3 regions of the Paenibacillus sp. FSL K6-2524 genome follow, and region 1 is predicted to be linked to each of the others. Evidence: riboswitches for the same ligand, from Rfam matches in the RefSeq annotation. Region 1 holds a riboswitch; each other region holds the start of a gene.
What was found. Region 1 has a riboswitch for cyclic di-AMP ahead of NST85_RS18265 (hypothetical protein). Riboswitches for the same ligand answer to the same signal wherever they lie in the genome.

Region 1 (7,668 bases):
ATGTGCATTGTATTTTGTTCGATGATTGTCGTGAGCTTTCTTCTCGGATTTCTGTTATCAAACGGCTATTATCATGTAAAGATAAAACCTCAAAATGATAAGAAATTAACACAAATGGCGTTGAACCTACAGAAATTTAGTGAAGAGCATCCGAACTCGATTGATGAATACCTTAGTAATGCTGCTTCGCTAGGATATCGAATATACTTGACGGACAATAAAGGGGATGAACGTTTTTTTGGTAACCCCTTTAAGAGCTACGATTTGAAACAGGAGCAATTACAGCATGTATTAGACGGAAATATTTTTCATGGTGTCGCTGAGTATAAGGCCAATTTGTTTATTACAGGATTCTTTGATAGTGAAATAGAAAATGCGATAGGTGTACCTGTACAAATCGAACATCGGACTTTCGCCATGTTTATGCGTCCAGATGCTAATGTGCAATTCGGTGAATTGCGAGTGTTCTTTGCACTTCTCTTAGGTGCGGCCGTTTTATTTAGTTTTCTCTTCTTAATGATTAGCATTCTTCATATCGTAAGACCGATTTCACGGCTTACTGTGGCTACCCAAGATATTGCCAAGGGGAAGTATAACTTGAGAGTGCAGACTCGAAGACGTGATGAGATAGGGCAATTAGCAAATAGTTTTACAATAATGAGTCAAGAACTGGAACGGACTGAAAGAGCGAGACAGGAATTTGTTGCTAACGTATCTCATGAAATCGAATCTCCACTTACCTCTATTCAGGGGTTTGCTACTACACTTAAGGATCAATCGATAACACATGATCAAAGGGTTTATTATCTTTCTATTATAGAAGAGGAGAGCAGACGGTTATCCTTACTAAGTAAGCAATTATTGACGTTATCCACCTTGGACTATGATTCAAATACATTGCACATGAAAACATTTAATCTTCGCGCCCAAATTCGTCAAGTCGCTCAAATCATGGAATGGAAACTTACGGATAAGGAATTATTTCTTAAATTAAGTGTGCCTGACATGAATTTATATGGGGATGAAGATTTATTGCATCAAGTATGGATGAATCTCATTTCAAATGCGATAAAACATACTCCGGCTGGCGGTAAGGTGATGATCGCTGCAGAAGTTCAGGACAAGCACTGCATTGTTACTGTATCCGATACGGGTGAAGGCATTGCTGAGGGGGATTTACCTAATATCTTCGACCGTTTCTTTAAGGCGGATCGGGTGCGAACTCGTGAAAGTAACGGTACGGGGCTCGGACTTTCCATTGTTCAAAAAATTGTTCATGCTCACAACGGGTCGATTCAAGTAGCTAGTAAGCTAGGAGAAGGAACCGTATTTACCGTGACTTTGCCGTATTTGTAATTTGTTATTCATATTCCGTTCATGTTTCCCTCCTAAACTAGAGTCATAGAGACAAGGAGGGAAATTTTTATGTTCTTAGCACTAAGAGAAATGCGACACTCGAAGGTTAGATACATTTTTATAATGGTCATTATGTTGTTAGTCTCTTTTCTGGTTCTATTCGTAACCGGTTTGGCGAAGGGACTTGCTGACGCGAATATCTCGGCAATCGAAAGTATGTCAAATAATCATTTCGTGATGCAGGGGGATGCGGAGCAGAAATTTAGACGTTCGCAACTGGGTGAAGATGATTTGAACAAAGTCCGCTCGATTGTAGGAGAAGAGAACGCAACTCCAATTGCAATGCAAATGAGTGCAGTTACAGTTGAAGGACTGGATACGAAATCGGATGTTACCTTTTTTGCAGTAGATATGGCAGGAGCACTCTCACCTAAAGTTGTGGAAGGTGAAGCTGTCACCAATGATGACAATGGGAATGTCTTGGTGGATTCTAAGTTAGCTGATGCAGGATTGAAGATTGGTAGCACCATTAAAGATCAATCGACGGGAATGACTCTGACGGTTACGGGAATTGTCAAAAATCAGTCCTATAGCCATACTCCGGTTATTTTTATGAATATTCATGACTGGCAAACCATGAAAGGGCTGATGTCTCAGGACCCTGAGATATTGAAATCATCCCTGTTTAATGCTATTGCACTAGATGTCACTTCTGATCAAGCAACGGCGTTATCGGGGAAAGTGGACAACTTGGAAGTGATGACACAAAAAGAAGCTGTTTCTAATATTCCAGGTTATGCGGAAGAGCAAAAATCACTCTTGCTGATGATATCCTTTTTATATGTTATTGGTGCATTCGTTCTAGCAGTCTTCTTCTATGTCCTAACGATTCAAAAGACCAGTCAATTTGGGATATTGAAAGCCATGGGAACGAAGACAGCATATCTCGCAAGAAGTGTGGTAGGACAGGTTTTAATCTTATCTGTTGTAAGTCTTAGTGTGAGTCTGTTGTTGACATGGGGATTAATGTCAATCCTTCCTGAATCCATGCCGTTCCAGATGAATCTGTCTACCGCTTTATTAACAAGTGGTCTGTTTGTGGTCACGTCCTTGTTAGGATCACTTATTTCAGTAACTCAGGTTGCTAAAGTAGATGCATTGGAAGCTATTGGGAGGGTTGGAGCATGAGTTCAAAATTGATAATGAAGCAAGTTACAAAGACCTTTGGTGACGGAGATTCAACGATCTCAATCCTTAACCGTTTAAACCTCGAAGTTAATGAAGGAGAGTTTGTAGCTGTTCTTGGTCCTTCTGGTTCTGGTAAGAGTACGTTCTTGTCAACGGCGGGTGCGCTGTTATCTCCAACGAGTGGAGAGATCATTCTGGACGGAGAGTCTCTGACTGGAAAAAGTAAGCAGGAGCTTACTTCAATACGCTTGCATAAAATTGGGTTTATGTTTCAAAGCGCGAATCTACTGCCTTATTTAAAAGTACAAGAACAGTTGTTATATGTGGCAAGGCTTACTGGGATGAATTCCAAGGAAGCGAAAGACCGTTCCGAGCGTTTATTGAAACGTCTGGATATATGGGAACGTCGTAATTTTTATCCCGAGAAGTTATCTGGAGGGGAGAAACAACGGGTAGCTATAGCTCGGGCATGGATGAACAATCCTGCGATTCTGTTCGCAGATGAGCCAACAGCCAGCTTGGATTTCAAGCGAGGTAGACAAGTGGTGCAAATGATAGCTGATGAAGTGAAATCAGAAGGTAAATCAGCTGTCATGGTTACGCATGACGAGCGAATGTTAGAGTGGTGTGACCGTGTGTTGCACTTACAGGATGGAGTGCTTGTGTAAAGAATTCATCCACTTATATTTTTAAAATAGGGGTGTTCCACAAACCATGTGAATGGTTACTGGGATGCCCCTTTTTGTTAGCTTGTTCACGTTCTTTTCTGAGCTGCGCTTTCAGTATAGGAACACTTTGTCCAAGTATGCATTGAATATCGGCTAAGGGGAGCTTCATCCCGTACCATAGAAACTTCAGGACTCTCTCGTTAAGAGCCTCAGTAGATCGTAGGGGATCGCTCGTCAGTCCTTCAGAGCATTGACGTATACAAAATTGATAAGCTTGCAAAGAGAACTGACGAGGATTCCAATCCGCTTGAGAAAAGGGCTCGTAGAGCTCTAAAAAGGTACACGTTGTTACTTCTTCCGCTGCAAAGGATTCTTCCAACATCACATAACTAAGGGAGTATATTGAATTCGCGTACTTGTGTACGTATTTTGCATACATCTTATTGTTGCTATGGAGTTTTCGTAGTAAGGGAGACTTGTTCATTGTAAAAGTCCTCTCTAAAGATAAATTGTGATAAATTTATAAAATCGAGAAGTAGGCCGTAGATTTATCGATTAAATTTGTTGTATTTAGATCAAAGTGAGGCTGCTTCGGGATTAAGACCTTCGGCAATGCTTTAATAAAATTGAATGATTGCGGTACTCCCATAATTCTGCACCCACAGCAATTCTGTGCTGTACATATTTGACTTGAGCAAGTTTCAGTAAGGCAGTCTGAACCAATTCAAACTGATTTTTCGCCCAATCAGAGTCTTTATGACGAACAATCTCCAACGCTTCTTCAAGTGTACTATTCCGGATATTCATTAGGAAGGAACCCCATCTAATTAAATCCACTGCTGTATCATCCGCAGAAAGGATACATTCAGCAAAGCCACATTTTTTACCACAAGAAAGCTTAAGGACAACATGCCAGCATCGTTCTGATTGTCTTGTCCCACTCAGAAGAAATGGGGGAGAATCAAAAGCAAAGAGTTCTATTTGCGAAAGTTTATTCTGATTCATTTAGCGTTCCTCCTGAGGATTCCATAAGTTTAAGATCCACATGATGGGTGAATTTAACCTTTTCTATAAAAGCGAACAGTTCGGATTCACTCTCACAGACAGCAGTATGCTCCAGCCATATCCGGTATCTCTTTTTATGAATAGCAGATAGATGTAAAGGAAAGATCTTGCGAGATCTTACGATATACCAACCGGAGGCAACATCCTTCCAAGGTGCTCTAAAGACATTGGAGAGTGGAAATCTGAGTCGTGTAGACCAATCCTGTTTCTGCTGCTTATCCCGAATGCTTCTATACACCTCGCGTACAATGTTTGGATCCATGCATTTCTCACAAGATGAATGGTTACTAAACTGGCGAAGCACCTCTATTTTGTTCTCACCAAATCCGTAACCCACAATATATCGCTGATTATTATCCTCATACCATAGCGCCCCGAAGCATAAGTAGCTTAGACTTACGGGTTCAAGCATGTTTTGATGTATCCCCAAATAATAAACCTTTTTTCCATTCAAAGTGACTCATCCCTTTGCAACTCTTTCATTGTAGGCATCAAAAAAACCGCAGACAGAGTAGGACCTCTGCTGCGGTTTGCGATTACAGGGACAAATAAACCTGACGCAAATGCGTGGCGAATGAAGGGTCTCTCTCTATGCGCTTACGAGGTTAGCTGTCGGATTCGGGCGGTGAGAGTCGCCCTACCTTATGAGACTACAAATCATCTCCTTCGGATTCACCCCAGTAGGCCTTATCGGCCTGATGGTTCCCCCGTTTCCCGCGGAACGCGGTAATTCAGCGTGTGTTCCTCAGAATGATACTATGGCTTGAATCCTTTTGTAAAAGTCAAAAGTTATCTCTTAAGTCAGGGTTAAACCAAATTCGGGCAACAACGGAGAAAAAATGGACTAAAAGCATATATGTGACCTATTACAAGGCCTCTACCTCTCTCAGGCTCGGTTTCTTGATTTATAGGTTTTTGAGTGGTCAAAGTCCCCATTTTCTATTCTGTATTAAATTTATCACAATCATTACCATTTTCGCGATAATCATTGCAAACTCACGAAAATAAGAGAGATAAGGAGTATAGATATCAAGTAAGCGCTCTCCAATATGTATTTAGTTTCGAATTTGCATTTTTTTGGCAACAATCGCATTTTACAATAAATCAGCTTGAATGTATGATTACTCCTGTTTCCATCACACAATTCAAAAAACAATCGAATATTTATCCGCTTAATTTCCGTTAAGGAAAGCGGGGGAACCAACAATGGGCATCCGATGTGAGAGTCGGAGCCGATTATGGGGTGAATCCTGTAAATGATGCATGAGTAGTGCATTGATACAGGTAGGGCGACTCTCACCGCCCGAATCCGACAGCTAACCTCGTAAGCGTATGGAGAGAGGATGAGTGCAATGTGACGGCTTTTGAGTCACAGAGGATTTCCTCTGTGGCTTTTTGTTGTGCCATTTTATGAAAATTATTTACAGGTACCGTCTAATGACGTGACACAGTGATTGGGAACTGTGTCCGAAAATGATGACTGATCAAAGGATCGTTCGGAGATTTTCGTTGCCTCCTTATGTGCTTGAGAAAGGGAAAGATAGAGATGGCGAAAGAAGAATATGTAGTTGTATGGGCACCAACAAAGGCCGGAGAAAATTTCATAAAATTATTGAAATTCAAAGGCATTAAGGTAGCAGGGATAACCAACAGTCAAATGGGCAAAAGTCGGCTAGAAGAATTGGGAATCGAGCATTGTATTTTGGCAGATACGAGTCATCCGAATACGTGGAATCTCCCGCCGTTCCCGGTAGGAAGAGTATATCTGTTTGAGAGCAGCCTTACGTTATGTTGTCGTTACATTCAGATGTGCCGCTCATGGACGAGAAAACCCATTTTTGTAATCACAACTTCTATAAATCCGCGATTAGTGTATAAGGGGCTTGGGGCGAAATATGTAATTTATTCTCACAGCGGTGATGTGGCCTTTCTGGCAGACAAATCCGCCCTATTAGAATAATGAAAGGAGTGTGATGAACCATGATGGATCTGTATATGGTGGTTGCATTAGCAGTTATATACGGTTTGTTTTATGGATTTACGACTTGGTGCGAACGTGTAATTGAAGATACGGGGAGGAATGAATTGTGATTCTGATTATCTCGATTACCTTTTTATTGTTCCTATATTTAGTGTATGCCTTGATTTATCCGGAAAAATTTTAATTTCATAATAACGTAACTCTAAATATTGTAGAAGTTTTAGGCAATATAAGCCTAATTATAGGAGGGTCAGTCATTCATGGGCATTTTACAAATCGTTGTTGTAATCGGAATCCTGCTGTTACTGGTTAAGCCGATGGGCACTTATTTATTTCATGTATTTTCCAATGAGCCGAATCGTACGGATAAATGGTTTTCGCGTATTGAAAAGGGCATCTATTCCTTGATTGGATTGAAAAAACGGGATCGAATGTCTTGGAAAAAATATGCGATGAGTTTTATTTTGACCAATATCGTATTGGTAGCTTTCAGTTATATTTTTCTTAGATTGCAGCGGGAATTACCGCTAAACCCGAATGGAATCGGGGGCATGGAGCAGACGCTTTCTTTTAATACAGTAATCAGCTTCATGACGAATACGAATCTACAGCATTATAGCGGTGAAACGGGGATTTCCTATTTCTCGCAAATGGCGGTCATTACGATGATGATGTTCACCTCGGCGGCTAGTGGTTTCTCGGTTGCTGTTGCTTTTGTCAGAGGGATAACCGGGCAAAAGTCGGTGGGAAACTTCTTCGAGGATTTTGTCAAAGCACATATCCGTGTATTCATTCCTTTAGCGTTACTGGTTACCCTAGTGTTGGTAGGATTACAGGTACCACAGACGCTGAAGTCGACACTGGAGGTCGCTACACTTGAGGGGCAAACTGGGCAAATTGCCATCGGCCCGGTTGCATCACTAGAATCGATCAAGCATTTAGGTACTAACGGAGGAGGGTTCTTCGGTGCCAACTCAGCGCATCCATTTGAGAACCCGAGCCCACTTACCAATGTAATTGAAATGCTCTCAATGTGGTTGTTACCGGCATCCCTACCGTATATGTTTGGTTTGTTCGCTAAGAACAAGCGTCAAGGTTGGGTGATTTTCACCGCGATGATGACGTTATTCGTCCTGCTACTCTCGCTGAATTTTTATGCCGAAAGCAAAGGGAACCCCGTCATTAACGCCATGGGAATTGATTCATCGCAGGGCAGCATGGAAGGTAAAGAGGTACGTTTCGGTATACCACAGTCCTCGCTGTTTACTGCTGTAACAACTTCGGCGACCACAGGTAGTGTTAACAATATGCATGATACTCAGACCCCACTGGGCGGGGTTACCCCACTGGCGTTGATGATGCTGAACAATGTATTTGGCGGCAAGGGTGTCGGGCTAATCAATATGCTGA
Region 2 (7,668 bases), 1.1 Mb from region 1:
TATGGCCCTAATGCAAAGTATCGTCGTGCATGCCGGTAGCGCAATTATTCATTTGTTTGATTTCCAACCTCAGTCTAGCCTCATTCCCTTCTTCACTTTGTGGTATATGCAGTTTTGGATCTACCTAGCCATTTCCTTTCTATTCTTCGTGATGGGCATCGTATTTTATCGATTCGGCACTCTCGCTGGAATCTTTGTTATTGCTGTATATATCATGTTACTGTACTGGATAACCGAAAAACCAAGCTTTGATTCATATTTCAACTCCATAACTGCCAATACCAGCCCGACCCTAATTCTTATCCCCTTAATTATAACCATCATTGCCGCGAGCATCGGTTGGTTATTGTGTCGCCGAGCTGCTATACGTACCCATTAAATAAGAAGAGATCTTTCGGCCACAAGAGTAGATATTAGATTGGCAATGATTTGACCATGTAGAATGCAAAGGAGATATTCAGATGGAAGTAACGTTGAGCCCTAAAAAGCGAAAAAAAGTATCCAAGAAAAAAGTCCTTCTAATTATTGTTTCAGTAATCGCACTCCTCACACTCATCATGTTTTCAGCAATCCCTCCGCTAGTTATGAAAGACATGATTAATTTGCATGTAGATTTCGAAGTATACGCAGCTGAAGATTACGGAGTGAAGGCAGATTCTCTTTCCCTGGAAACAGAAGACCATTACTCTATTGCTGCATGGAAAGTCGAACAAGAACAAGAGCAACCAAAGGGGATCGTAATCCTCTTATCAGGTATTCACAACCCCTCCGTTACTGCCTTTTTTGGATACTCTAAAATACTGGAAGAAAACGGTTATGATTCTCTTCTGATCGAACTACGTTCTCATGGAGCCAGTGAGGGAGATAAGATATATCTTGGAACTAAAGAGTATTTGGATGTAAAGGCCGGAGTACAATATATTAAATCTCAGGAAAAGTATAAAGATACGCCAATTATCGTGTGGGGTACTTCGATGGGAGGGACAACTGCTATAAATGCAATCGGAGAAATTCCGGAAATCGATGGTTTGATTAGTTGCTCCGCCTTTTCATCTGGAACCGACGTTTTTATTGATAATATGATAAATATGGGAGCCCCCTCCTGGTTTGCAAAGATAGAAAGACCTTTTGTATGGATGTATCTAGGATTGGAATTTGGGTTTGATAACATGAAGATTAACCCGGTGAATGAAATTCGAAAGTTGAATGATAGACCTGCGCTTCTGCTCCATTCAACGGAAGATTCGCAAGTCCCTTATGCAAGTTTTGAACGAATTAAAGAAAAGGCCCCGGATACTACCGAGACCTTTGTGCGTGAAGGTGATTACCATTTTATTTTTGACGAAGAGAATTTCGATAATCCAACCAAAGATACTGAAGTGTCAACAGTAATAATAGATTTTTTACAGAAAAATTTTAAATAGAACATAGTAATTGAGATACAATTTAATACTACCTTATAAAGTCACCCGCTAGCTTCCTCTACTTCTAATCCAAGCTTGCGGGCGACCCAACCGGTCGTACTGGCCTGAATCATAATCGTTAACACAATAGCCATAAACGTCACCGCCGAGATTATCTCAGCATGAGCAATCCCCATTGCAAGTATCATCCCCGATAACGCCGCCGGAATTACCCCCGTCTCTCGAACCCAGCACATGAACACCAACTCTCGCCAAGTCCATTTCACTACTCTATCAGGCAATGCACATAACAATACGGTAATCGGACGAGCTACGAACATTAATATCAACACAGCGGCAAGACTTTGCCAGAAGTACTGTCCTAGAATAACAAAATTTACCTGACTGCCAAGTAGCACAAAGATCAGCATACGCATCATAACCGTAGTATTCTCCGCAAAGGAATTAATTTCAAGCTCTTGGGGCTTTAATGATAAATGGAACGTTTCGGCATTGCCCCAAATGATACCAGCAACAAACGCAGCCATAAATCCGCTGACATGCAGGAAATCCCCAAGCCAATACGAAGATAAAGCGCAAATGATCATTACTATCGGCGCATACTCCTGCAGTATACCGTGACGCACATGCCCGCTTAAATATGTAAAAAGTGCTGAAACGACGATGCCTATTAAAATACCACCAAAAGCCGTTTTTACAAAATCCCAGGACATCGCGCCAAAATTTAATGCCCCGCCTCCAACAACCACTGCAAGCAAAGAGAAAGTTAGGATGGACCCCGTAGCGTCGTTAAATGCCGATTCACTCTCAACCGTCTCACGAACTCTTTCCTTAATTTTGACCTGTTTAAAAACAGGAATAATCGATGCAGGATCTGTAGAGGCAATAACCGCTGCTGCCAGGAATGCAAAGACCCAGTCTACACCAAACAAATAATGAACACTCGTACCAACCACCGCCATAGTAATCAATACACCCGGCACGCTAAGCAGTGATAGTGTAATCCATACTTTTCGCAGCTCACTGAGTTTCAAACTGCGGCCTCCGTCAAACAATATAAACACCGAACCAACCGTTAGAATCATCTGATTAACCAGGGAGCCACTCGGCTCGTGGATTAATTTCAATCCTGGACCGAGTAGCATACCCACAGCAATAAATATTGCAACATCCGGCAGCTTCAGCCAGGAAGCCAGCTTTCCTGCAAACATCCCAACGCAAATAACAAATAGCAGCAGCATAATATCATCCGAAATTATTTTACCTACAGCCGATTCCATTTCAGTCACACTCCAACCATAGGATCATAACTAATCTTCATTAATGACAGCTTTAAAGTCCTCAATATTTTTATTAGATCCTATAATTACCATAATGTCGCCCGTAATCAATTGGTCCATAGCGGTCGGAGCTACGATAATTCCGCTTTTTTTATGAATAGCTACGATACTGCATCCAAACCGAACGCGTGGATTAAGCTCGCCAATACTCTTACTTTCAAGACAAGCTGGAACTATCATTTCGACAATACTGTATTCTTTGGATAATTCAATAAAATCCAGTAAATTCGGATTCACAAGCTGGTGAGCAACCCGAATCCCCATATCACGTTCTGGAAAAATCACACGATCCACTCCGAGTCGCTCAAGTGCCCGTCCATGTAAAACAGAGATGGCCTTAGCAACTACGGTTTTGATTCCTAAATCCTTCAATAAGATCGCGGTTAGGATACTCCGCTGAATATCACTACCCATGGCCACGATGCCACAATCAAAATTGCGAACTCCTAACGACTTAAGTACCTCTTCTTCCGTGGTATCTGCCACTACGGCATGCGTAAGACGATTACTGAGTTCATTAACTATTTCTTCGTTATGATCAATCCCGAGAACCTCGTACCCGAGATCCATCAATTCCAATGCGAGGCTAGAACCAAACCGTCCAAGTCCAATCACTACAAACTGCTGCTTTTTCATTTTTTTCGTCAATCCCCTTATCCAATAATCATTTTACCTTCTGGATAGCGATAAAGTTCTTTACCCTTTTTTGGTCCCAGTGCATAAGCTAACGTTAAAGGCCCAAGCCTTCCAGCAAACATGGTGAAGCTAATTATAATTTTACCAATGAGCGTCAGTTTACCTGTAATCCCCATCGATAGCCCTACTGTACCAAATGCGGATGTTGCCTCGAATAGTATACTCAAAAAACTAACATCCTCAGTAGTGGATAATATCATGGAGACAACAATGACGAGAAATAACGACAACATCGTGATCGTCACAGCCTTGAATATTCGTTCTTGTGCCAGACGGTACTTAAACAATACCAGGTCTTCCCGTCCACGGATCATTGAAAGGACAGCACCAACAAGTATAGTGAACGTTGTCGTCTTTATCCCGCCCCCTGTGGAACCAGGTGACGCACCGATGAACATCAGAATGATCATAAAGAACTGTGTTGCTTGTCGTAACGCAGCAATGTCCAGTGTATTTGCTCCCGCCGTACGTGGTGTGACGGACTGGAAGAATGCGCTCCATATCTTTACACCCCAGCTCAGGGGTTCAAGCGTCTTAGGGTTTGTAAATTCAAATATAAAGATCACAAGCGCACCAATTAGGATAAGTGTAGTTGTCATCGTTAATACCACCTTAGAATGAAGCGATAATCTACGGCGGCGACGGAAGTCGATTAAATCGGACATCACGATAAAGCCAATACCACCGGCGACGATTAAGAACATCGTGACGAAATTGACGATAGGATCCCCTACATACATCGTTAAACTCTGATACCCACCAAATAGATCAAAGCCAGCATTATTAAACATTGCAACCGCATGAAAGATACCAAAGTAAATAGCTCGACCCCAAGGCATATCGAAGGCCCAACGAATCGTATAGACTAACGCCGCACAAGACTCAATCACTAACGAATACATCAATACTTTACGGATTAGACGAACAATACCCTCCATTGAGTTTTGATTCATTGCTTCCTGGAGTACCAATCGATCTTTCAATGAAATTTTTCGCTTGAGTGCAAAAGTGAATAAGGTTGCCATAGTCATAAAACCTAAGCCCCCGACCTGAATCAGGAGCATAATTACGACCTGGCCAAAGGTAGTGAAATGGGTTCCCGTATCAACCACGATCAATCCCGTTACACATGTAGCCGAAGTTGCCGTAAAGAGTGCATCAACAAAGGGGAGTGTTTCACCTGTTGTACTCGCAATTGGGAGCATCAATAATAGCGCTCCGACCATAATTATCGCGGCAAATCCGAACACCAATATCCGCGGCGGGGAAAGTTTAAACCATTTAGACAACACATGTTCACCTCATCACGTTAATAAAAAGAACAATAAAAAAAGACACTGGAAATCCAATGCCTTGCGGTGGTTGGGCTCCTGCTGCAAAGGCCTACGAGGTTAGCTGACGGATTCGGGCATGCACAGTTGCCCTATTCACTTCATCACTGGAAATAATTCAATCCAAGATTCGAAGTAAAATTCACCCCTACAGATTGGTTCCCCCATTTTCACATGGAAATTTGGCCAAATATTATTTTCATTTATTTACATTCATTTCAGTCAAATGGATTATAATCTTTATTCTTCCCTATCACAAAGCTTCATTTCCATGAAAAACATTGAAAAAAACCTAAAAGAGGCGAAACGCTGTTCCACGTCATCCCTTCTCCCAGCTTTGCTAAGCCTTACCGATGTTATTGCGGCTTTTCAACATTTCGTTCTCACTTATGGCGAATGTTTTCACCCTGTGTTATCTTTACTGAGACGAATATGAAGCGAATTGATCTAAATTTGAATAAAATTTCATTTTAAAGGGGTTTTATAATGAATGCTGCTGTTAAACCATTCGGACGCAAACTAAAAACGAGTACACTTTGGATATTGGCCTCACTAGGACTCGTTATTTTTGTACTCTTACAAGTTCTCCCTACCACTGTCTCAGAGTCACTTCAAGTCGAGCAAACGAAAAATATCATTTCGAAAGACGAAGCAAAGCAATCTGCTGTAAACTTTATGGAATCAACTCTCGGTATTTCAGGAAACTTAAATGAAACCTTAGTTACATATGAGACCTATTCAGAGGTCTATGGTTATTTATCCAAGGAAAAATTAATGGAATCGTATCTGAAAACTTATGATAAACAGTTCCCTTTGGAATTGTTCCGCGTTCGTTTTGAAAATCCTGATGAAATCCACTCTGCGGTAACAGTAGATGTGCATATGACAACAGGGCAAGTCGTTGGTTTCGAGAAAATTGCTTCCGCTAGCAATTCAACTAAAGATTTGATGCTTGAACTAAGCTCCGAATCATCAACAACTACCTTAATGGCCAAAGCTAGAGAAGGTAATTTAAGTCTGGAAGAAAAAGATGCATTGGCGACCCCTTACCTGAAATCATTTGGATTCACTAAAGATAAATTGATCCTAGCTTCTGGGGAAGAGGAGATCGGGATTCAATATCAACTTCAAGACAACGAAATAGGGAAATCTAAAGGATTCATCGATATCCGCTTCGAGTTTGGAGCAGTCTCTTCAATGGAGACCTATTTCAGCACTCCTGAGTCTCACATCGACTACGTGGATGCTCAGACGAGATTAGCATACTGGCTCACGTTTGGAGGGTATGCTTTATTTACTTTAGTACTTGGTATTCTAGCCATCGTATTCAGCGCCAAGACTCGGCCCCATTCTTCTTTTAAGCGTGGGATATTTCTATCCAGTCTTTACTTTATACTCTCTATAATAGGTGCAATAAATATGCTTCCCTATCTGCAAAAAGAAGGCGTGGACCCGATATTCCTAATCATCGGATTCCTAGTACAAGGTATACTGACCTTGACTATGGCTGCCTCCGTCTACTTCTCACTTGTTGGAGGGGATGGTCTATTAAAGAAGAATGGCCTTAATCTGTGGGCACGTTCTAAGGAACCCGGATATGGGCGTCATGTCCTGAGCTCTATGGCTGATGGTTACGCTTGGGCCTTTATTCTACTTGGTCTACAGTCCATCATATTCGTTATCTTGGATAAAACCATTCATTTCTGGTCAACGTCAGACGCTACACAATCACCTTACAATCTGTTATATCCGTTATTATTTCCTTTACTCGCTTGGGTTGCCGGTATTGGTGAAGAAGCTGTATATCGTCTGTTTGGAATTCCCATGCTCAAAAAGATCGTTCGTAACACATTCGTTGCCAGTCTCATTACAACCATGATCTGGGCTTTCGGACATACATTATATCCAATCTATCCTGTCATAACACGTCCTATTGAATTAGGAGTTATCGGATTATTATTCAGCTTCATCTTCCTGCGTTATGGCTTCATCGCGGCTGTCTTCTCACACGTAATATTTGATAGTATCTTAATGGCACTTAGCCTCATCTTTATGGGAGGATCGATTAACTTGGTGGCAGGATTGTTCTATATTATTCTTCCTGCTATCGTTGCTTATGTGATTTATCTATTCAACCCACCGGGAAAGGAACGAAGAACTCCTTTGATACAAAAAAAGAGAGGAGCCGTTGATTACGACTCCTCATCCTGAAGGGCATTAATAATTTGATTGGCGAGCTTCTCGCCGATCGACAGGGGCCGAAAGTCTTCGACTGAGGCCTCTTTTATTTTTTTAAGTGAGCCAAAATGCTTCAGCAAAAGTTTGCGACGTTTCTCACCAACGCCAGAAATAGCATCCAGACGTGAGGTAACCATCGACTTGGCACGTTGCTCACGGTGAAATGAAATAGCAAACCGGTGTACCTCGTCCTGAATCCGTTGCAACAAGTAGAACTCCTGACTGTCACGTGGCAAGTGAACTGGCTCTGGTGGGTCACCTACCATCAATTGAGCCGTCTTATGCTTGGCATCCTTAACGAGACCACACACAGGGATATACAACCCCAGCTCATTCTGTAGTACATCGACAGCTGCCGAGATTTGCCCCTTCCCTCCATCTACAACGATCAGGTCAGGCATTTGCAGATTGTCCTTCAGCACCCGTTCGTACCGGCGACGAATGACTTCACGCATCGTCTCATAATCGTCTGGTCCCTGAACGGTTCGAACTTTATATTTACGATACTCCTTCTTAGCTGGCTTCCCATCAATGAAGACGATCATAGCCGACACAGGATTCGTTCCCTGAATATTGGAGTTATCAAAAGCTTCGATTCTTGAAACTGATTCGAGACCAATACTCCGGCCCAGATTCTCC
Region 3 (7,668 bases), 4.0 Mb from region 1:
AGCAAGATCGACCATCGTCATAATCATCTCTACTTCGTGATATCCGTCTTCTCGCTTATGTAATACGTCTAACATTAAATTAATTTTAGCCGGTGCTTTTTCATATATTTTCAAGGTATTCACCCACCCTCAGCATTTCCATAGATTCACATATAACTTAACATATTATAAAAAAAACTTTCACCTTCGTCTATGCAGAGAAGGAAAGGCTCCTCTTAGCTTACAAGTATCACGCTATCCCCTCATTCTACTTGATCTTCACATAAGAATAAAAGGCTATAAAGTCCCTAATTATTATCTTGGCATTATTACAGCCTTTATAATTTAAAAAAACGAAGCCTCCCAAAGGGATGGCTTCGTTTCCTTTCTATCGTTTTGAGGCGGCTTGCTCTGCGAGTTGAATCGCTCTTTTGACCATATTGCCAGCATCTTTGGCCTTAATGCCACCCCAACCCTCTTGTTGGACCGTATCGTAAAACCCTAGATCCTTTGCAAGTTCAACCTTCAAATCCTCCGACATAACGCTGCGCCTTCTACGTGACATAGCTAGCCCTCCTTACGAAATGATGGATATGAAGAAACAATGTTAGTATGACGCCTTCAAGCTCCTCTCATACGGTGGAAAACCTACCCACCCTACAGTCGCACATGACTAGGAGCTTTTGTCTATTATTGAGTATCCATTATTGGGCGCAAAAAAACGACCTAGCTTTGGGCCAAGGTCGTTTACTGAATAATCATGATGTTCACGGCTTAATATACGAAATCCGCATCTCGCTATTGTTATTATCGTTACAGATCATAACCTCAACGGATTCAGTAAGTATATCGGCATAACTGTATGACACACGTTTAAAAGTCTGTTGCTCTTCATCCAACTTCACGATAAAGACGGAAGGATAAGTTTCCTCCAATACACCGGTACGTTCGACGGTCTTTCGGCGTCCTCCGTTGGCCCGGAGCAGAATTTTCTGTCCTACGTGAGCTTCGAGACTGTGCTTAATATCTGACAGCGCATTTTTAGCCATTACCTGTGACCACCTACTTTCTTTTTCTATTATACAACAGAAAGCAGTGTCTTGTCAATTCCAAACAAATAAGTATATCAGCAAGAAAAATCGGTTGTCAATTGTTTTTTTTGGAAACCTGTATTACGCCTCATTTTCTCAGTAAAAACAAAGAAAACGCCCGATAATATCGGACGTTTCAGGATAACTAAACTACATAGAAGGTACAACCTTCAAAGTTGATAAATCTTTAGGTTTGGGCAGACCAATACGATAGCTCCCCCGTGTCTCAATACCACCTACACCCTGAGTACCGCTAATTGTATTGTTCAGCACGTCGGTGATATGAATGGTGTCCCGGATGGACGTAAACGAAGCCTTCGCGGCAATATAGACCGGATCGAGTGCATGAATGAGCACCCTCCCTGGTGAGCTGGCAAAATTGGCTCCTGCCTGTAACAATGCCTCGAAATGCGATTGACATGCTCCTGCAACAATAGTCAGGGTATCAAAATTACGTTCATATTGCCGAGCCGCTCCAATAGCCTCTACAAAATGTCTTGAGTTCTTATAGCTCGACAAATTGTAAAGATTGCTGTTAGGGCGATTCTTGAGTACACCGTCATGACCTGTCACTACCACGATATCTGGACGAACACTTGGCAGCAAACGCTGCAGTGCTCCGGCCATAGCAGACTCGTTCACAAAATAACCTTCAGCAGGCACTCTTAACTTCTCATACAGTTCAAGGCTTTTCTGCAAATACCGCTCATCACCATCTAAATGAAGTACCTTACCAGGCACCTCAAAGTACGATGGTTCAGTTTCTACGTTATCTTGTGGAAGCCATTCCTGATTTAATACAGTCTGATTTCGCTGTGCTTGCTCGACTCGTTCTCGATGTAACCACTCCAGCGATTTTGTAGCCTGGATATTCGCACGTCTCGCTCTTTCGCTAGGGGAATCCGGATCCACTTTAACTAAGTCAGTCAAAGGTGCGTCAGCCAGCAACCGAAAATCTATTCCCTTGATTATGGCCACATTTCGCTCAATCTTCTCAATTCGGAAGGTTACATCTCCTCCGTAAGATTTGCGAACGACCAAGTCTCCCAAATTCGTCAAGTCCATCACCTCTACCCCCATCGTATGGGCTAACAGAGGGAATGGTTACAGTAACTAAGAGTTCAATCCAGCACCAAGGAAAACATTGCTAAGACGAGCGAACTCCTCTAGACTGAGCGTTTCTGCACGTCTTGATGGTTCAATCTCTGCCTCTGCCAACAGGCGTTCCAATGTCTCGCGCCCTTCACCTGAGAAGAAACGGCTTTTCAGGTTATTTGCAATCGTCTTACGTCTCTGAGTAAAAGAAGACTGTACGACCTCGAAGAAGAAAGCCTCATCATCCACCTGCACTGGTGGCTCATCACGAACTGTTAACCTGATGACTGCCGATTCTACATTCGGCTGTGGAATGAAGACAGTAGGAGGCACCATACAAATTAATTCTGGCTTGCTGTAATACTGAACAGCAATACTAAGACTGCCATACTCCTTGCCTCCTGGAGAGGCCGCCATCCGCTGGGCTACTTCCTTCTGAATCATGACGACAATATGTTCCAGTGGTAATTTCTCTTCCAATAGCTTCATCAGGATCGGCGTCGTTACATAATAAGGTAAATTAGCCACCACGCTAACACCGCTAACATCGCCGAATTCTGCCTCAAATAGTGCGCGCAAATCCAGATCCAGAACGTCGCCCTGTATAACATTTACTTGAGGATAAGGCTCCATAACTTCTCTAAGAATAGGAATGAGACGACGATCGATCTCTACGGCCGCCACCTTCCCTGCTTCTTGAGCCAGCTTTTCCGTAAGCGCACCAATACCTGGACCAATCTCCAGTGCTCCTTTGGACTCATCTAATCCTGCTGCAGCAACAATCTTACCGAGGATATTCTGATCGATCAGAAAGTTCTGACCTAGACTTTTTTTAAATTTAAATCCGTGTCGCGCAATGATCTCTTTCGTCCGGCGTGGCGTTGAAACGTCTTCCAAAATATTCATAACAAGTTATACCCCTTTGTCTTCCAATTGAGCTAATGCGGCCGCAAATTCTTCCCGGCTAATTCTAAATACTGTCATCCGCTTATAAAATTGTTTCCCATTACAATATCCAATACCAAGTATTTCACCCATGACTCTCCGCCGAGCAGCTGCCTCCGGATGAATAATAAGCCCTGCCGCCAATAAATCCTCCCAGTCGGTCATTCCCGCTTCACTGGCTTCACCAACGACTTCACTGCGTACATTAGCTAGGGCCTCACGTATGACCTCAGGAGAAGCATTCTCGACGCCGATATCTCCCCGCTTCGTCGCATCTGCTTCCCGCAGGAAGGCATGCTTACAGCCAGGCACCCGATTGGCTACAATTTTGCGGATGCGCTCACCGGCATGATCAGGGTCAGTAAAAATAATAACACCACGTCGCTCCTGTGCTAGGGCTATCTTCCGCAGTGTCATTTCGTTAATTGCAGAGCCACCGGTTTCAATCGTATCTGCTTCTAAGGCACGTTTCACAGCAACCGTATCGTCCCGGCCCTCCACCACAATGATCTCTTTGATCATGTACTCTCTTCCTTCCTTATCACAACAAAAAGAAGAGGATAAATCCTCTTCTTGAACTTAAGCTTATTTATTAACATAATATTATCCGATTCCCTACCCAATGTAAAACTAGATCTCTAGTTTAACTCAGGCTTGGTAGGACCAATGACATAGACTGTACGACCCTTCTTGCGGCCAAATTGATTGGCTGCCTTCAAGCTATCGTAATAGACGTCCATTTTATTACCTTTAATTGCACCACCCGTATCCTCGGCACGACGGAAGCCAACACCTTCGATATAGACCCACCATCCCATCGGGACAACGCTCTTATCTACAGCAATTGTTCTTCCCTCTTTCACACGAGTACCGGAAGCTGTCTTCGTACCAATACCGTCTTCCTCGGCAGAATAGGCGGTAAGAGTGACGTTCTTCAGCACTTTTTTATATTTAAACGAGACGCCACCTTTGGTCGTTAGTCCACTAATATCAACCTTATCACCGGTCCGAGTGATACTGGCAGACAGAACGGCTGTTGGTTTCTTTGTACCAACGGCTATCACTTTCGGTTGAGCGGTCTTAGAGACCTCTTTACCGAGCCACTGCTTAGATACAAAAATTCCGTCTTCATATACTTTCTCTATGTTGTGGGTAACTAAACCTTTGCTTCCCTGCTGGATGACCTTAGTCTTCCCCTTAAGCAGATCTGGATCAGAGGTCTTCACGATGGTGAATGGTACAGCCTCTTGAGTTTGAACCAGTTGCTTGTTAACCCGGACAATCCGAATCTCCAAATTGGACTTAAGCTCACTACTCAAAGCAGGGGTAATTTTATCTATGGGGTCCAAGGAAACACCTAGTTCCTTGATAGCACCCTCTACGTCTTTCTGAGTTGTAAAATGTGTCTTGGTTGTTCCGTCCACAGTAAGCTTTACGGGAACGGCTCTCACAACGGAAATTGCAAGTGGACTTGAAACTTTGTCCTCCGGATTCAATAAAATGGAGTGTTCATCCAACACCTCATTCATTAGCGAGTGCTGTGTCTCTACTGATCCCATCTCACCGTCTTTTGCCAAGGCGACATTCTTCTTGTCTTGGCTATTCAAACCAATCAGTGTGACAACTGCAGCGATCACGAACAAGCTAATTACAGAAATCCGACGTAAATTTTCAGGCTTCCAATGCATTGCGTAAGACATGCTGGATGAGCGTGATTCATGGGTCTCCTTTTTGTGGAAAATGCCCATATCTTCTCTCCTCCTTCATAGCCCCGCCGTCTAAGTCGATATAAGATACATTTGACGTGACTATTATTCATTTGTACGAAATGCATAAACAACTGCATTCCGCATCCTGCCCCAGTCCGGTCGGCATAGGTCATCCTCCTGTTAAACAAGAGTATGATGTGCCTATTACATTTATTCAAAAACAAAAGAAGCCTAAAGAAAGAGTTAGAGGAACTCCTTCGTGGCTTCCGCATGTCATGATGTAATAGGATGCACGAGTTGCCTCTCTTGAGACGCTTACGAGGTTAGCTGTCGGATTCGGACGCAGAGAGCCGCCCTTTCTCAGTACATTCGCTCATGGCGCAATGACCTCGAATTCACCCCAAAGACCCATAAAGAAATCAATTACGAGAGGATCGGTATACGAACCCTGATCAATCTACGTATCGGTTCCCCCGTTCTCCATTAAGGAGATTCAGCGAGACTGGTTCATGGAAACATGTGATCGAAGACGTCCCATTAGTTTCCAGATGGACACCGAATTCGATTACTGAAAAGATTCTATCCTGTTTCGATGCATGTTGTAAAGCATCAATCAACCACGTTTCTTTTAAAATATGGTTAATTTTTTGTAATATTCTCGCTTTAAACAGTTAAAAAGTATTAATCTTTCCCGTTTACTCACTTTTTCAGCTCTTTTACTCTCGAATTCATCTAATCCCAAATAGTCCCAGCGCATTTTGAGTTGTTATTTCAGCGATTTCTTCGAAGGACATGCCTTTTATCTCAGCTGCAGCTTCTGCAACTAGACGAACATGTGCAGACTCATTTCTTTTACCACGATATGGGTGTGGTGTTAAATATGGGGAGTCCGTTTCGATCAATAATCGATCCATCGGTGTCTGTGCTAAGACCTCTTTTGGCTGTTTGGCATTTTTAAACGTAATGGGGCCACCAAACGACAAATGAAACCCCATATCCAGACACATTTTAGCAATTTCCCAGCTTCCGGAGAACGAGTGCATCACTCCGCCAACCTCACTTGCCTTCTCTTCACGTAAAATCCGAACCACATCTTCATGTGCATCCCGGTTGTGAATGCAGATTGGCATGCCCAAACTCCGAGCCAGTCCAATTTGATTACGGAGTACCGTATGTTGTACATCCTTAGGTGAAGTATCCCAATAATAATCGAGGCCTATTTCGCCGATCGCAACTACCTTTTCGTGGGCACATAATTCGGCGATCCAGTCCAAGTCACCTTCTTGCATCGTAATCGCATCCTGTGGATGCCAACCAACAGCTGCATAAATGAAGTCATGAGCCTCCGCAAGCTTCATTGTTGTCGGGATCGTCTCCCGATTAAAACCGATATTGATCATTCGAGTAACACCTTGCTCCAGTGCCCTTGTAATCGTTTCCTCGCGGTCTTCATCAAACTGAATTGCATCCAAATGAGTATGAGTATCGAATAGCATTCTGCTAATCCTCCTAATTATGTCTGTAATTGAAACAAATCCGCAATTTCCTGGGGAAGCTTATCTAACACAGGGGTCAATTTATTATCCGGAAAGTACAAATGAAATTTACCCCGATGAAGTCCACTGATTGACCGAACAATATCCGATACCTCAGAAATTTCTCGCAACTGATCTTGACGATCCAAGAGTAGTATTTGTTTCTCCCTAAATTTCCCGTCAGGTCGAAAAACATCATACGGCAGATCAGTGGGAAAATCAATTTCCAAGTCGTAATCTGGGTTAAGTCCCACTTTTGCAAAAGCGTGCCGTATTTCTTCTATCATTTCCTTATCAAGGGATTCAGTTTCTACATATTTATACAATTTACGGTCCATAAATCGGGAACAAAGATCACTAAGTAAATCATCCTTCTCATTTCTCCATTGCATAAATGCAGTTTGAATGAGCGCCTCATCTAATAGTAGATACTCCTGCACAGTTAATTCACGTTTGAATAGGCCTGGCAATGGATCAGGTAAAAAAGCGAAGGAATGCCCACTCTTATACAATTCCTTAGCTCGGCGAAGAATTTGCCTTAGGATGATCTCTGAACTACGGGTAACGGGATGAAAATAAACCTGCCAATACATCTGGTAACGGGACATCAAATAATCTTCCACCGCATGCATTCCTGATTCCTTCACAACAACCCTACCTTGAAATGGCCGGAGCATCCGTAATATTCGGTCCATATCAATGGTGCCATAATTTACACCCGTAAAATAAGCGTCCCTGAGCAAATAATCCATTCGATCCGCATCAAGCGGGCTTGAGACCAAGTTAACAACGATCGGTTTGTCATAATCTTTACGAATGACGGATGCCACTTTGGCCGGGAAATCATCACCCAATCTTCTTAATACTGAAGCAACCTCACTATCTCCGAGCAATATTTTACAAGTCCAATCCTCATGGTCCATTTGAAATGCCTGTTCTATAGAATGAGAAAAGGGACCGTGCCCAAGATCATGGAGCAATGCCGCACAAAGAGCAACCAATCGCTCATCCCTTGGCCAATCAGGGTACTTACCCTGTTCAAACTGCGAGATGATTCGACGAGTAATTTCATATACACCTAGAGAATGAGAGAATCGGCTGTGCTCTGCACCATGAAATGTTAAGTAAGATGTGCCAAGCTGCCTGATGCGACGGAGACGTTGAAATTCCGTAGTATTAATGAGAGACCAGATAATTTCATCCTGCACATGTATATAGTTGTGTACCGGATCTTTGAACACCTTTTCTTCACGTAATTGGCGATGCATGGCTAACACTCCTTATCTCATATTTTTTCATATCTAATTCTTAAAA

Region 2: it holds a riboswitch for cyclic di-AMP, as region 1 does, so the genes downstream of both, NST85_RS23650 (TrkH family potassium uptake protein) here and NST85_RS18265 (hypothetical protein) in region 1, are expected to answer to the same signal.
Region 3: it holds a riboswitch for cyclic di-AMP, as region 1 does, so the genes downstream of both, NST85_RS00170 (3D domain-containing protein) here and NST85_RS18265 (hypothetical protein) in region 1, are expected to answer to the same signal.

What each region holds. Positions count from the first base shown of each region.
Region 1 is NZ_JBBOSP010000001.1:3,985,878-3,993,545, reverse strand. It holds gene NST85_RS18295 (sensor histidine kinase) at 22-1,356, shown strand; gene NST85_RS18290 (ABC transporter permease) at 1,426-2,544, shown strand; gene NST85_RS18285 (ABC transporter ATP-binding protein) at 2,541-3,212, shown strand; gene NST85_RS18280 (hypothetical protein) at 3,226-3,594, opposite strand; gene NST85_RS18275 (hypothetical protein) at 3,810-4,217, opposite strand; gene NST85_RS18270 (hypothetical protein) at 4,204-4,731, opposite strand; cyclic di-AMP (ydaO/yuaA leader) riboswitch at 4,858-5,024, opposite strand; cyclic di-AMP (ydaO/yuaA leader) riboswitch at 5,437-5,624, shown strand; gene NST85_RS18265 (hypothetical protein) at 5,803-6,237, shown strand; gene kdpF (K(+)-transporting ATPase subunit F) at 6,365-6,442, shown strand; gene kdpA (potassium-transporting ATPase subunit KdpA) at 6,519-7,668, shown strand, end outside.
Region 2 is NZ_JBBOSP010000001.1:5,112,130-5,119,797, forward strand. It holds gene NST85_RS23630 (hypothetical protein) at 1-379, shown strand, start outside; gene NST85_RS23635 (alpha/beta hydrolase) at 462-1,424, shown strand; gene NST85_RS23640 (cation:proton antiporter) at 1,466-2,704, opposite strand; gene NST85_RS23645 (potassium channel family protein) at 2,735-3,400, opposite strand; gene NST85_RS23650 (TrkH family potassium uptake protein) at 3,418-4,752, opposite strand; cyclic di-AMP (ydaO/yuaA leader) riboswitch at 4,826-4,989, opposite strand; gene NST85_RS23655 (CPBP family intramembrane glutamic endopeptidase) at 5,278-7,002, shown strand; gene uvrC (excinuclease ABC subunit UvrC) at 6,984-7,668, opposite strand, start outside.
Region 3 is NZ_JBBOSP010000001.1:32,763-40,430, reverse strand. It holds gene ispE (4-(cytidine 5'-diphospho)-2-C-methyl-D-erythritol kinase) at 1-114, opposite strand, end outside; gene NST85_RS00195 (small, acid-soluble spore protein, alpha/beta type) at 368-544, opposite strand; gene veg (biofilm formation stimulator Veg) at 747-1,028, opposite strand; gene yabG (sporulation peptidase YabG) at 1,221-2,135, opposite strand; gene rsmA (16S rRNA (adenine(1518)-N(6)/adenine(1519)-N(6))-dimethyltransferase RsmA) at 2,184-3,071, opposite strand; gene rnmV (ribonuclease M5) at 3,078-3,632, opposite strand; gene NST85_RS00170 (3D domain-containing protein) at 3,749-4,858, opposite strand; cyclic di-AMP (ydaO/yuaA leader) riboswitch at 5,116-5,328, opposite strand; gene NST85_RS00165 (TatD family hydrolase) at 5,548-6,315, opposite strand; gene NST85_RS00160 (HD domain-containing protein) at 6,333-7,622, opposite strand.